2 regions of the Leptolyngbya sp. PL-A3 genome follow, and region 2 is predicted to be linked to the other one. Evidence: predicted binding sites of a transcription regulator. Region 2 holds the regulator's gene; the other holds the start of a gene.

Region 1 (5,501 bases), on a different contig from region 2:
GGTAGCAATTGTCCCCTTATCTCTGGAAAATTTGAAACGTACGGGAGTCATATACCGCCCGTTACAAGAGGAAACCCCTCAGGCGGCGATCGCCCTCATCTGGCAGAAGGAACAAGTCTCTCCTACCATTCAGCGTTTTCTAGATGTAGTTAAGGCCATCATTCCAGCCCAGCATTCACCCAACCTTAAAGGCTGAAAGCCTTTAGGCTAAGCTATGAGCCGATGGCAACCTCATTGACCGTTTGCATCACAACAGGGGTAACTTGATGGCGCGAAGCAATACAATCTACCAGGTAGTGGGCATCGCGGGCGATACCTGAGAAGCGACCCGAGCCCCAGGTATAGAGCCAGGGCAAGCCCAAAAAATAGAGGCCACGCAAGGGAGTAATACCCCGATTGTGCGCTGGGTAACCCTTGCCATCAAAAACAGGCAGTTCAATCCACCGAAAGTCCATATGATAGCCTGTGGCCCAAATGACCGTACTGATTTCGGTGACGGGGAGTGCGATCGCTTCTTCCCCTTCCGTCGGTTCCCACAGGGGCACATAGGGCGGCTCAGTAGGCGCTTCAATGTGGTGCTTCTCGATGAAGGTATCGATGGTGCGCTTGATGCTCTCGGCGACACCATCAGCCTGATCGAGATTGGTCTTCAGATCGTCGCCAAACTCCAATTGGTTATTTTGAATTCGCAGTAGGCGACCATGAAGCTGCATTCCTTCGGTAGCGAACTGGCGCAGATCAATTTCTTTGCCCCCATCGCGGCCAGAGACGTAATGATTGGTACGGGCGCGTACACCGTCTTTTTGGGGGTGTTCATCTACAGGCAAATCGTAGTAACCCATCTGATCCAACCAATCCACCACATCTTTACCCCGATAGGTACGAGGCGATCGCGGCGCACTCCCCACACATAAATGCACTTGCCGTCCAGCCCGATGCAAGTCCTCCGCGATCTGGCAACCTGACTGCCCTGTGCCCACCACCAATACCGCACCTTCTGGTAAGGATTCAGGATTTTTGTATTGGGATGAGTGCAGTTGAGTCATGGAATCAGGGAAGCGTTCGGCGATCGCTGGAATTCGGGGATTATGATACCCACCTGTCGCGATCACGACATGATCTGCGGTGTAGTCACCAATGGAGGTGTCGATTTCAAAGCCACCCGCTTCGCCCTGCCGCAGACGGGTGACTTCCACACCTTCACGAATGGGCGGCTCAAAAGAGCGGGCATAGTTCACGATGTACTCGACGATCGCATCCCGTCCCATAAAGCCTTGGGGGTCATCTCCCGTGTAGGGAAAACCCGGCAGTTGACATTGCCAGTTGGGTGTTACGAGGCAGAAGGAATCCCAACGTTTCGAGCGCCAGGAATGGGCAATTTGATACTTCTCAAAGACAAGATGCTCGATGCCGCGCTCTTTCAGGCAGTAGCTCATCGATAAACCTGCCTGCCCACCGCCCACAATGACAACCGGATAGTGTGACCGCATGTATCGCAACCTCAGGAATGTTTGCTTGGGAGTGCTGTGTTTGCACCTTAAGGGCTGATTCCGTGCAGCCTTGTACTTTGCGTTACAGAACGTGGAGGTTTAGCGGTATTTATAGGTAGGGCAGGTTGACTCAAGCGTTATCACAAAGTTTTTGTCGATTTACCTATTGATTTGAATAGTAGGTAGTGCTTTAAACGTATGAATGGGATGTAGTGGAAGGGGCACGAAGCGCCCCTTCCACTACATCCCATTCATACGTTAACCTCAGTTCGGGATAAGCTGAAGTGCTCATTTTGGCGTGCGCAAAGCGCACGCCAAAATGGGCGTTTTCGAGTGCCGCGCGTTGCGCGGCACTCGAAAACGCCCTTAACCCGAACTCAGGTTACGTTAAGGCATGATCACTACAGACCTGAGGTAAGAAACCTGGCACTTTCGATAGGGGCGATCGCACAAATCACTCCATCATTCCATTGCAATAGAATGATCCCCTATCGATACAGCCAGATCTAACGATTTTGTAAAAGCAGATACAGGGACAACCTTTCACCCCCCGTAAGGTGCTGACTAAATGTGGTTCATGAATCTCCTTCAAACACTCCACAGTTTTCTGCTTGCTCGTTCTCGATATTTAAGGACTTCCCTCCATGCCTGAAGTAACCACTCCTGCCCACCAGACAGGTGACTTTTTCGTTGATTACGAAGAGAAAGTATTTCCTGATGTTCAAGCTGAGCCGGGTGAAAAAGCCCTGGTAACGTTCCACACCGTTGCGTTCGAGGGTTCGATTGGGTTCGTGAATCTGCTGCAAGCCACGCGTCTGATCCGCAAAGGGTTCGAAACTTCGGTGTTGCTCTATGGGCCAGGGGTAACTCTGGGGGTACAACGGGGTTTCCCCAAGCTGGGCGATGCGGCATTTCCAGGCCACCAGAATTTCAACAACCAGTTGGTAAAAGTTATGGAAGAGGGTGGCAAGGTTTACGCCTGCCGCTTTGCCCTGCAAGCACTCTATGGTCATGGTGAACCGTCGCTCATTCCCGGAATTCGGCCCATCAATCCCCTGGATGTGCTGGACTTGGTGCTCATGCACCGCAAGGATGGCGCACTGATTATTGATACCTGGACGCTCTAATCAACACCTGTAGGGGCGAATGGCTATTCGCCCTTACCCACGAAGTTCATTGTTAAGACTGGGCAACCTATCGTTTACCCAAAAGATTAAAACCCTGGTTTAGAGCCAGACAAACGTAATTTGCCCTAGCAGACCGTTAAACACCCGTTTCGTGTTGCGGTGTCTTTGTGATGCCGAACTCATCCTCGCTTCTCACACACGAACTTATGTTGGATTATTCCAAAACCATTCGAGCCGCAGCCGTACAGTTGAGTCCGGTGTTGTATAGTCGGGAAGGGACAACGGAAAAGGTCTTGGAGGCGATCGCCCAGGCTGCCAAGGAAGGCGTGCAACTGGCGGTTTTTCCTGAAACCTTCATTCCCTACTATCCCTATTTCTCCTTTGTACAACCCCCTGTTTTGATGGGGGCCGAGCATATGCGGCTGTATGAGGAGGCGGTGACGGTACCGGGTCCTGTGGTGGACGCGGTCAGCCGGGCAGCGCGCTCCTACGCCATGGTGGTTGTGTTAGGGGTGAACGAGCGTGACGGAGGATCGCTGTATAACACGCAGTTGATCTTCGACGCGGATGGTTCCCTGTTGATGAAGCGGCGCAAAATCACCCCTACCTACCATGAGCGCATGGTGTGGGGTCAGGGCGATGGGGCTGGCTTAGCGGTACTGGATACTGCGGTTGGTCGGTTGGGGGCTCTCGCCTGCTGGGAGCACTACAACCCCCTGGCCCGCTATGCGTTAATGGCACAGCACGAACAAATTCATTGTGGGCAATTTCCAGGTTCGATGGTCGGCCAAATCTTTGGCGACCAGATCGAAGTCACCATGCGTCACCATGCGCTTGAGTCAGGTTGCTTTGTAGTCAATGCAACGGGGTGGCTCACACCCGAGCAAAAGCAACAGATCACCCCCGATGAAAAATTGCAGAAAGTTTTGAGCGGTGGCTGTTACACCGCCATCATCAGCCCGGAAGGGGTGCCCTTGTCGGCCCCCATTACCGAAGGGGAAGGGATGGCGATCGCCACGCTTGACTTCTCCTTAATCACCAAACGCAAGCGCATGATGGATTCGGTGGGTCACTACTCACGCCCCGATCTGCTCAAGTTGCAGGTAAATCAAAGCGCCTGGAATGTCATGCAAGCAACAACAGCTATTCCCGCCGGGGCTATCCCAGCCCTTGAAGAATCTCCTGCGCTCAATATGCCTTTGTCTAACTCTGTGGAATCGGATGCTACACGCTGATTTCTAAGTTTTGAGCTTCTGAAAATCTGTAATCCGTTCCTGGGTGCTGACGACACAACGCTGAGTATCCCTAATTTCCTATTGGCCCATGAATAAGCAACGTCTGATCACGGAATTGCAGTCTCACGGTTTGCGATTGGTTGATCCCTCAGTAGGAGCCTCAGGGCGAAAAGGGGGAGCCGGGCCATCGGATCATAAGGCGGTGATGATCGATGGAACCACAATCATGGTGCCCATCTACACGGAAACCGCCAGCGAGTCTCCCTTCCTGGCACGAATTAAGGCTGACTCCCAGGTGGTTCTGGAACGGGAAACCGAGGCGATCGCCCCCATTTCCTTTCCCCAACAACCCAAGTTTTATGGGCTCACGACTGCCGATGGCATTCCCTACTGGAAAATAGCCTTGCTGCACAGCCAGGATGTGTTGGCGACCACGGTGCTGCAAACCTGCATGCGCTATCGCAACAGCGACACCGTTTGCCAATTCTGCGCGATTGAGAAATCCCTGGATGCAGGCCGCACTATCGCCCGCAAAACCCCCGATCAACTGGCCGAAGTCGCCGAAGCGGCCGTCCGGTTGGATGGGGTAAAGCACATGATTATGACGACGGGTACGCCAAATACCAGCGATCGTGGGGCCGCTTACCTGACAGAGTGCGCTCGCGCCATCAAAGCTCGCGTCAACCTTCCCATCCAGGCTCAATGTGAACCACCCGATGACTTTGTCTGGTTCGAACGCATGAAAGCGGCAGGTATTGACAGTTTGGGTATGCATCTGGAAGCCGCCGATCCCGAAGTACGTGCCCGCATTATGCCCGGCAAAGCAGAAGTGCCACTGAACCATTATTTCAATGCATTTGAGGCAGCCGTCAACGTGTTTGGACGGGGACAGGTTAGCACCTACTTACTGGCAGGTCTGGGAGATAGTTTAGAGACGTTGGTGGAGATGTGCGATCGCCTGATCACCCTCGGTGTCTATCCCTTTGTTGTTCCTTTCGTTCCCATTAGCGAAACCCCTCTGGCAAGCCATCCGGCACCCAGTACTGATTTTATGTTTGCGGTCTATCAGCGAGTGGGCGCACTGCTGAAACAAGCCCAAATGTCCTCCGGAGACATCAACGCCGGATGCGCCAAATGCGGAGCCTGCTCCGCCCTCTCCAGCTTCGAGAAATAACACCCAATAACCTCACGAAAAATTACTAAGAAAAATCCGCCCCCAACAGCACATAAACCTGATCCCCTCCCACCGATGCGAAGCGCCACATTCACCTCCCACCGATAACCCCTTAGCGCAAGGGGGTCTGGGGGACGGCGCCCCGTTCCCCCAGTCGGGGGGTTTGGGGGGCGACGCGCCCCCAAGCAGGGTTCCCAACATCCAACCTTTACCCTTTACCCTTTATCCTCAAGCACCATAGCCCCATGTCCCCAAATCGCTACAGTTTCGAATTAGCGCGATCGCCCGAAGACATCCAGGCCTATTTCGACCTACGACAAGCCATCTTTTGCGAAGAGCAAGGCTTATTCGCAAGCAACGATGAGGACGAAATTGACAACACCGCCTACCCCATCATTGCCATCGATCACGAAGCCCCCTATGACCAACGAGTTGTCGGAGTCGTGCGGATTTATGAGACACAACCCCGCTTCTG
Region 2 (5,501 bases):
GCTCAGGCGGCAGGTGGAATACCCAACATCCATTCCACCTTCTTGTGGCAATCCCAAAGCCTCTGGTTAATGACCCAGGCCGTACGCTGGGGGCAGATTCCCGCTGTGCCCACGAATGCTGAGCAGATCGCTCGTCAGGCCTGGCGCACTGATCTCTATCGTGAGATTGCAGCAGAGCTAGATATTGAGTGCCCGGCAGAGGATTACAAAGTGGAACCTGGTGCCTTATTTATTGATAATAAATCCTTTGATCCAAGCGATCCAGAAGGTTACCTCGCCAGTTTTGAGATCCGGGCTAACGGACCAAAATCTATCTATTTGTCCTAGCGAGGGCAACCTCATCAGCTTTGATCGCGCCAATCAATCGACGACTACCCCTTGTCTTCGCAGGAGTATTGCCATGACGCATTCTTTCACACAACTGCCCGTTGAGACCAATACCTCTTCTCAATCCCCGGCCTTTCTCGAAATCGAAAATCTCGTCAAGGCATTTCCAAATACTCATCGCGGACATACGGTGGTGCTCGATCAGATAAATCTGACGCTGGGAGAGCAGGAATTTGTTTCGATTGTGGGTCACTCTGGTTGCGGCAAATCCACGCTGTTACGCCTAGTAGCGGGTTTGGAAAAGCCAAGCTCAGGTAGCATTCGGCTGGAAGGGCAACCCATCCGCAAACCGGGTTCCGAGCGCATGATGGTGTTCCAGCAGTACTGCCTGCTGCCCTGGCTGACTGTCCGTCAGAACATTCGTCTGGCCGTAGATGAGGTGTTTGAAACCCTGCGGCCTGCTGAGAAGTCAGAGATTGTGAATGACCACCTGGCAATGGTAAACCTGACCGCCGCTGCCGATAAATACCCGGATCAATTATCGGGTGGGATGAAGCAGCGGGTTGGCATTGCCCGCGCTCTGGCAGTACGTCCAAAAATGTTACTGATGGATGAGCCTTTTGGTGCGCTCGATGCCCTCACCCGAGGTAAACTGCAACAGCAGGTGCTCAACATCTGGGAGAGCCAGCGGCAGGCGGTGATGATGATTACCCACGACATTGATGAAGCGATTTATATGAGCGATCGCATCATCCTGATGACCAATGGCCCCGCTGCCACTATTGGTGAAGTCATCGAAGTGCCATTCCCCCACCCCCGCAACCGTGACCAGATCCGCCACGACCCGCTGTATGGCGAGATCCACGCCCGTGCTCTGGATTTTCTTTATCACCGCTTCGACAAAAACGACTAAGTTTTCCGAAATCAAGACTTACCAAGTTGTAGCTTGAGTTTGGGGTAGTAGCCCTGACAACAACGAAGACTGTTGTTGGGTTTCTCACTCCTCTGCTCAACCTGTGACTTTCAATTTTCCCTGTGACGAGGGCGTGCTGCTTCACCAGTACGCCCTTTTCTTTTCTCTGCCCGAATCCGTAGCTGCAAAGCACCAACGGATTCGGGCGATAGGCTAACTTTAGAGGACGCCTTTGGAGCTGGGGATCGCATTGGCACGGCGAGGATCGATTTCAACGGCCATGCGGAGCGATCGCGCGAAGGCTTTGAAGGTCGCCTCGATGATGTGGTGAGAGTTAATCCCATCCAATTGGCGAATATGTAGGGTGAGTTGGGCGTGGTTGACGATCGCGACAAAAAACTCCCGTACTAACTGCGTGTCGTAGGTTCCAACCCGTTGCGTGGGGATCTCCAGCCCGTAGCTGAGGTGAGGGCGACCAGAAAAATCAAGGGCAACTTGCACTAAGGACTCGTCCAGGGGGGCGACAAAGTGGCCGAAGCGGGTAATGCCTTTGCGATCGCCCAATGCTTGCGCTAAAGCCATTCCCAACGTGATCCCCACATCCTCATTGGTGTGGTGGTCGTCGATGTGGGTGTCGCCTACAGCTCGTACATCCAGGTCAATTAACCCGTGAGAGGCAATCTGATCCAGCATGTGATCTAGGAAGGGAACGCCGGTTTCTGCGTGGCAGGTGCCCTGGCCGTCCAGGTTGAGGCTAACCTGTACGTCCGTTTCTTTTGTTTTGCGGCTGACGGAGGCGGTACGGGCAGGCCGGTCTAGATCAATAGCGGAGGATTGGCGATCGCGGGTTTGCATAGAAATCAGTTTCCAAAAAGCATTAGTTCAATTATTCCGCACGCTTTGTAAAGCGGCATGGCCGGTCCCAATTAGGAGGCGCAGAGCCTCCAGGGGGCATGGGTGTTAGGTATGACAATGGGGGGCGATCGCACTTCTAGAAATAGATTCTCGAGCTATTTAGAATCTATCTCCATTCCCCCTGCTCCCCTGCTCCCTTGGCCCCCTGTCTCAACACCTACATCCCCATAATCTCGTAACCCGAATCCACGTAGATAATCTGGCCTGTGATGCCACTTGCTAGAGGGCTACACAGAAATGCTGCAGCATTTCCGACCTCCTCTTGCGTAACTGTGCGGCGTAGAGGGGCAACCTCTTCTACATGACGCATCATATCTAGAATGCCACCGACTGCTGAGGAAGCCAGAGTGCGAATAGGTCCAGCGGAAATGCCGTTCACACGGATATTCTGGGGGCCCATCTCTGAGGCCAGGTAGCGCACATTCATTTCCAGTGCAGCCTTTGCCACCCCCATCATGTTGTAGTTAGGAATGACCTTCACACCGCCCAGGTAAGTCAAGGTCACGACAGAGCCACCCTCTGTCATCAGAGGCTTGGCAGCCCGGCACAGTTGCACCAGGGAGTAGGCACTGACTTCCATCGCCAGATTGAAGTTGCCTCGGGAGACATTGCTAAAGTCGCCAGTCAGGTCTTCTTTGTTGGCAAAGGCCAGGCAGTGAATCAGAATGTCAAGACGACCCCACTTGTCGCGCACGGTGTCGAAGGCGGCAACCACCTGCTCCTCGTTTTGAACGTCACAAGGAACAAAGATAGAGGGGTTCAAAGGCTCAACCAGCTCTCCCACCTTCTTTTCAAAACGGCCCTTCTCGTCGGGCAAATAGGTGATGCCAAGGTTGGCTCCCGCTTTGTGGAGTTGCTGGGCAATGCCCCAGGCGATGGAGCGGTTATTGGCAATGCCAGTTACGAGGGCATTTTTTCCAGTTAAATCCAGCATGGGAATGAGGAGGTATGGAATATAAAGCGCCCTTCAGAATACAAGAAAGAGGGATCGTCGCGATAGGGGGCGGAGAGGAGACTTCGGGAACTCGCTTTTCTGGCTGTCACATCAAGCCAGTAGTAAAGGGAAAGGTTGAGTGCTTTACGCCCAACCTTTCCCTTTACTACTGGCTGCGTACTTCACCCAATTCAGAGCCCTAATTTTGCCGCTAGAAAGCAGCAGCAAAATTTGATTTTTGGGTTGGGAGAGACATGAAATAACAAAGTGCTATGGAGAGATAGCTCATTGTTATTTAATCCGTTCAAAATTTAGTTTTAATAAAAGAATACACTCTGACGAGATATTATTCACTATTAAGTGAATCTCATGGTTCAGGTCTATGGCCTCTGTCTTCTGGCAAATAATGCGATCGCAGCCAATCTACGGCAATATTTTTGGGCACCAGGGGTGTAACTTGAGGTAGTTCGCTCTGTAACGTAATTTTCGATACAAAAACTAGCTCTAAAGTTAGTTTAAGTGTTCTAAAGTCATGATTCGGTCAACTTTTGCTGACTTGAAGCAGGATTTGATTAGCCCCCTCACTACGGTTTAGGCAGGACGAGAGGAATGGTTGTGGCACAAGATAAGCCTCTGGCGGATGTCTTTCGTCAATTAAGTGGTGGTGTTTTCCCGCCGATGGTGGAGACCTTCGACCGTGGCAAAACCATCTTCTTCCCCGGAGACCCGGCAGAGCGTGTGTACTTTTTGTTGAAGGGTGCAGTCAAATTGTCTCGGGTGTATGAAGCCGGGGAAGAGATCACCGTGGCGCTGCTACGGGAAAATAGTGTGTTTGGTGTGTTGTCACTGATTACTGGGCAGCGGGCCGATCGCTTTTACCATGCTGTCGCCTTTACCCCCGCAGAACTGTTGTCAGTGCCCATCGAACAGGTAGAAAAAGCCTTGAAAGAGCACCCAGAGCTATCTATGTTGATGCTAAAGGGTCTGTCATCTCGGATTTTGCAAACAGAAATGATGATTGAAACCCTGGCCCACCGGGATATGGGATCGCGATTGGTCAGCTTCCTGCTCATTCTCTGCCGGGATTTTGGCGTGCCGACCCCGGAGGGGATCACCATCGACCTGAAGTTGTCGCACCAGGCGATCGCCGAGGCCATCGGGTCTACCCGCGTCACCGTTACCCGCCTACTTGGGGAACTCCGGACGGACAAGATGATTTCAATCCACAAGAAAAAAATTACGGTTTACAACCCGGTGGCGTTGAGCCAGCAGTTTACGTAACCCAATTTTATGGAGGAGGGCTGTGAAACAACCCTCCTCCATAAAATTTTGTTTTTCGTTGAGGAAAGATGCACTGCACCCTTCCCTGACAGAGTCTCGTTTCACATCCCGTAATTACACGCAAAACACTCAGCAGAATGCAGTAGGCTGTAGCTGTATTAGACAGAGCCGGGAATGACCACGGGGCTTGTATTAATTGCAGCAATTTTGATTTTAGGGGCGGTAATTGCCACGGTGGGCGATCGCCTTGGGATGCGTGTAGGTAAAGCGCGTCTCAGTTTGTTCAACCTGCGGCCTCGGCAGACGGCCACCCTGATTACTATCCTGACGGGTATCGTGATTTCGGCGGTGACCTTTGGTATCTTGTTTGCGATCAGTGATCAGCTACGGACAGGGGTTTTTGAGCTGGAGCAGATTCAGGATGACCTGGCGACAGCTCGGGAACAGTTGGATCAGGCCCGTACGGAGCAGGAGGAGGTTCAGTCTGAGCGAGATTTGGCATTGAGACAACAGCAACAGGCGCGGCGGCGGCTTCAGGAGACAAATCGAGAGTTACAGCAGGCGATCGCCCAGAGCCAGGCTCGAGAGCAGCGGCTCAAGGAGACGAGCCAACGTCTAAGTTCCACCGAAGCTCAGCTGCAACAGGTAGATGCCAGCTTCCAGGAGGCCCGCGGGCTGCTCCAGAGCGTCACGCAACAGGCCCGTCAGTTACGCAGCGAGATCAACCAGTTGCAGCGCGATCGCAACCAGCAAATTGCCCAACGCGAACAGGAGATCGCCGAACGCGAACAGGAGATTGCCGAACGCGACCGTCAGATTGCCGAACGGGAAGCTCAGTTGAGTACGCTGGAAACTCAGCGCACAATTTTGACTCAGGCAATCGCAGATCTAGATCGCGAGTTCCAGGGGTTACGTCAGGGGAATGTGGCATTGCTTCGTAACCAGCCGTTGAGCGCGAATCTAGTCCGAATTGTTGACCCCGATAGTGCACCTCAGGTCGTGCGGGAGTTACTCCAAAACGCGAACCGGGCCGCTCTGCTACGGCTCATTCCGGGTACAACCACTGTCGATCGTCAGGTGTTAGCCGTCACCTCAAATCAGGTGGAGTCTTTGCTAAATCAATTGAGCGAT

Evidence for each region. The regulator NtcA, encoded in region 2, controls nitrogen genes in cyanobacteria. The targets are predictions, from matches to a motif close to TTTGTANNNNNNNNTACAAA.
Region 1: a site for NtcA is predicted at 1,560-1,579, ahead of NDI52_RS05535 (MSMEG_0569 family flavin-dependent oxidoreductase). Genes of this name have one in related genera too.

Annotation. Positions count from the first base shown of each region.
Region 1 covers NZ_JAMPLB010000004.1:194,612-200,112, forward strand. The annotation lists gene NDI52_RS05530 (LysR substrate-binding domain-containing protein) at 1-196, shown strand, start outside; gene NDI52_RS05535 (MSMEG_0569 family flavin-dependent oxidoreductase) at 213-1,490, opposite strand; gene NDI52_RS05540 (MSMEG_0572/Sll0783 family nitrogen starvation response protein) at 2,135-2,617, shown strand; gene NDI52_RS05545 (Nit6803 family nitrilase) at 2,824-3,852, shown strand; gene NDI52_RS05550 (MSMEG_0568 family radical SAM protein) at 3,941-5,026, shown strand; gene NDI52_RS05555 (MSMEG_0567/Sll0786 family nitrogen starvation N-acetyltransferase) at 5,272-5,501, shown strand, end outside.
Region 2 covers NZ_JAMPLB010000012.1:91,202-96,702, reverse strand. The annotation lists gene NDI52_RS11890 (CmpA/NrtA family ABC transporter substrate-binding protein) at 1-327, shown strand, start outside; gene NDI52_RS11885 (ABC transporter ATP-binding protein) at 401-1,240, shown strand; gene hisB (imidazoleglycerol-phosphate dehydratase HisB) at 1,460-2,095, opposite strand; gene fabI (enoyl-ACP reductase FabI) at 2,313-3,089, opposite strand; gene ntcA (global nitrogen regulator NtcA) at 3,699-4,370, shown strand; gene NDI52_RS11865 (DUF3084 domain-containing protein) at 4,545-5,501, shown strand, end outside.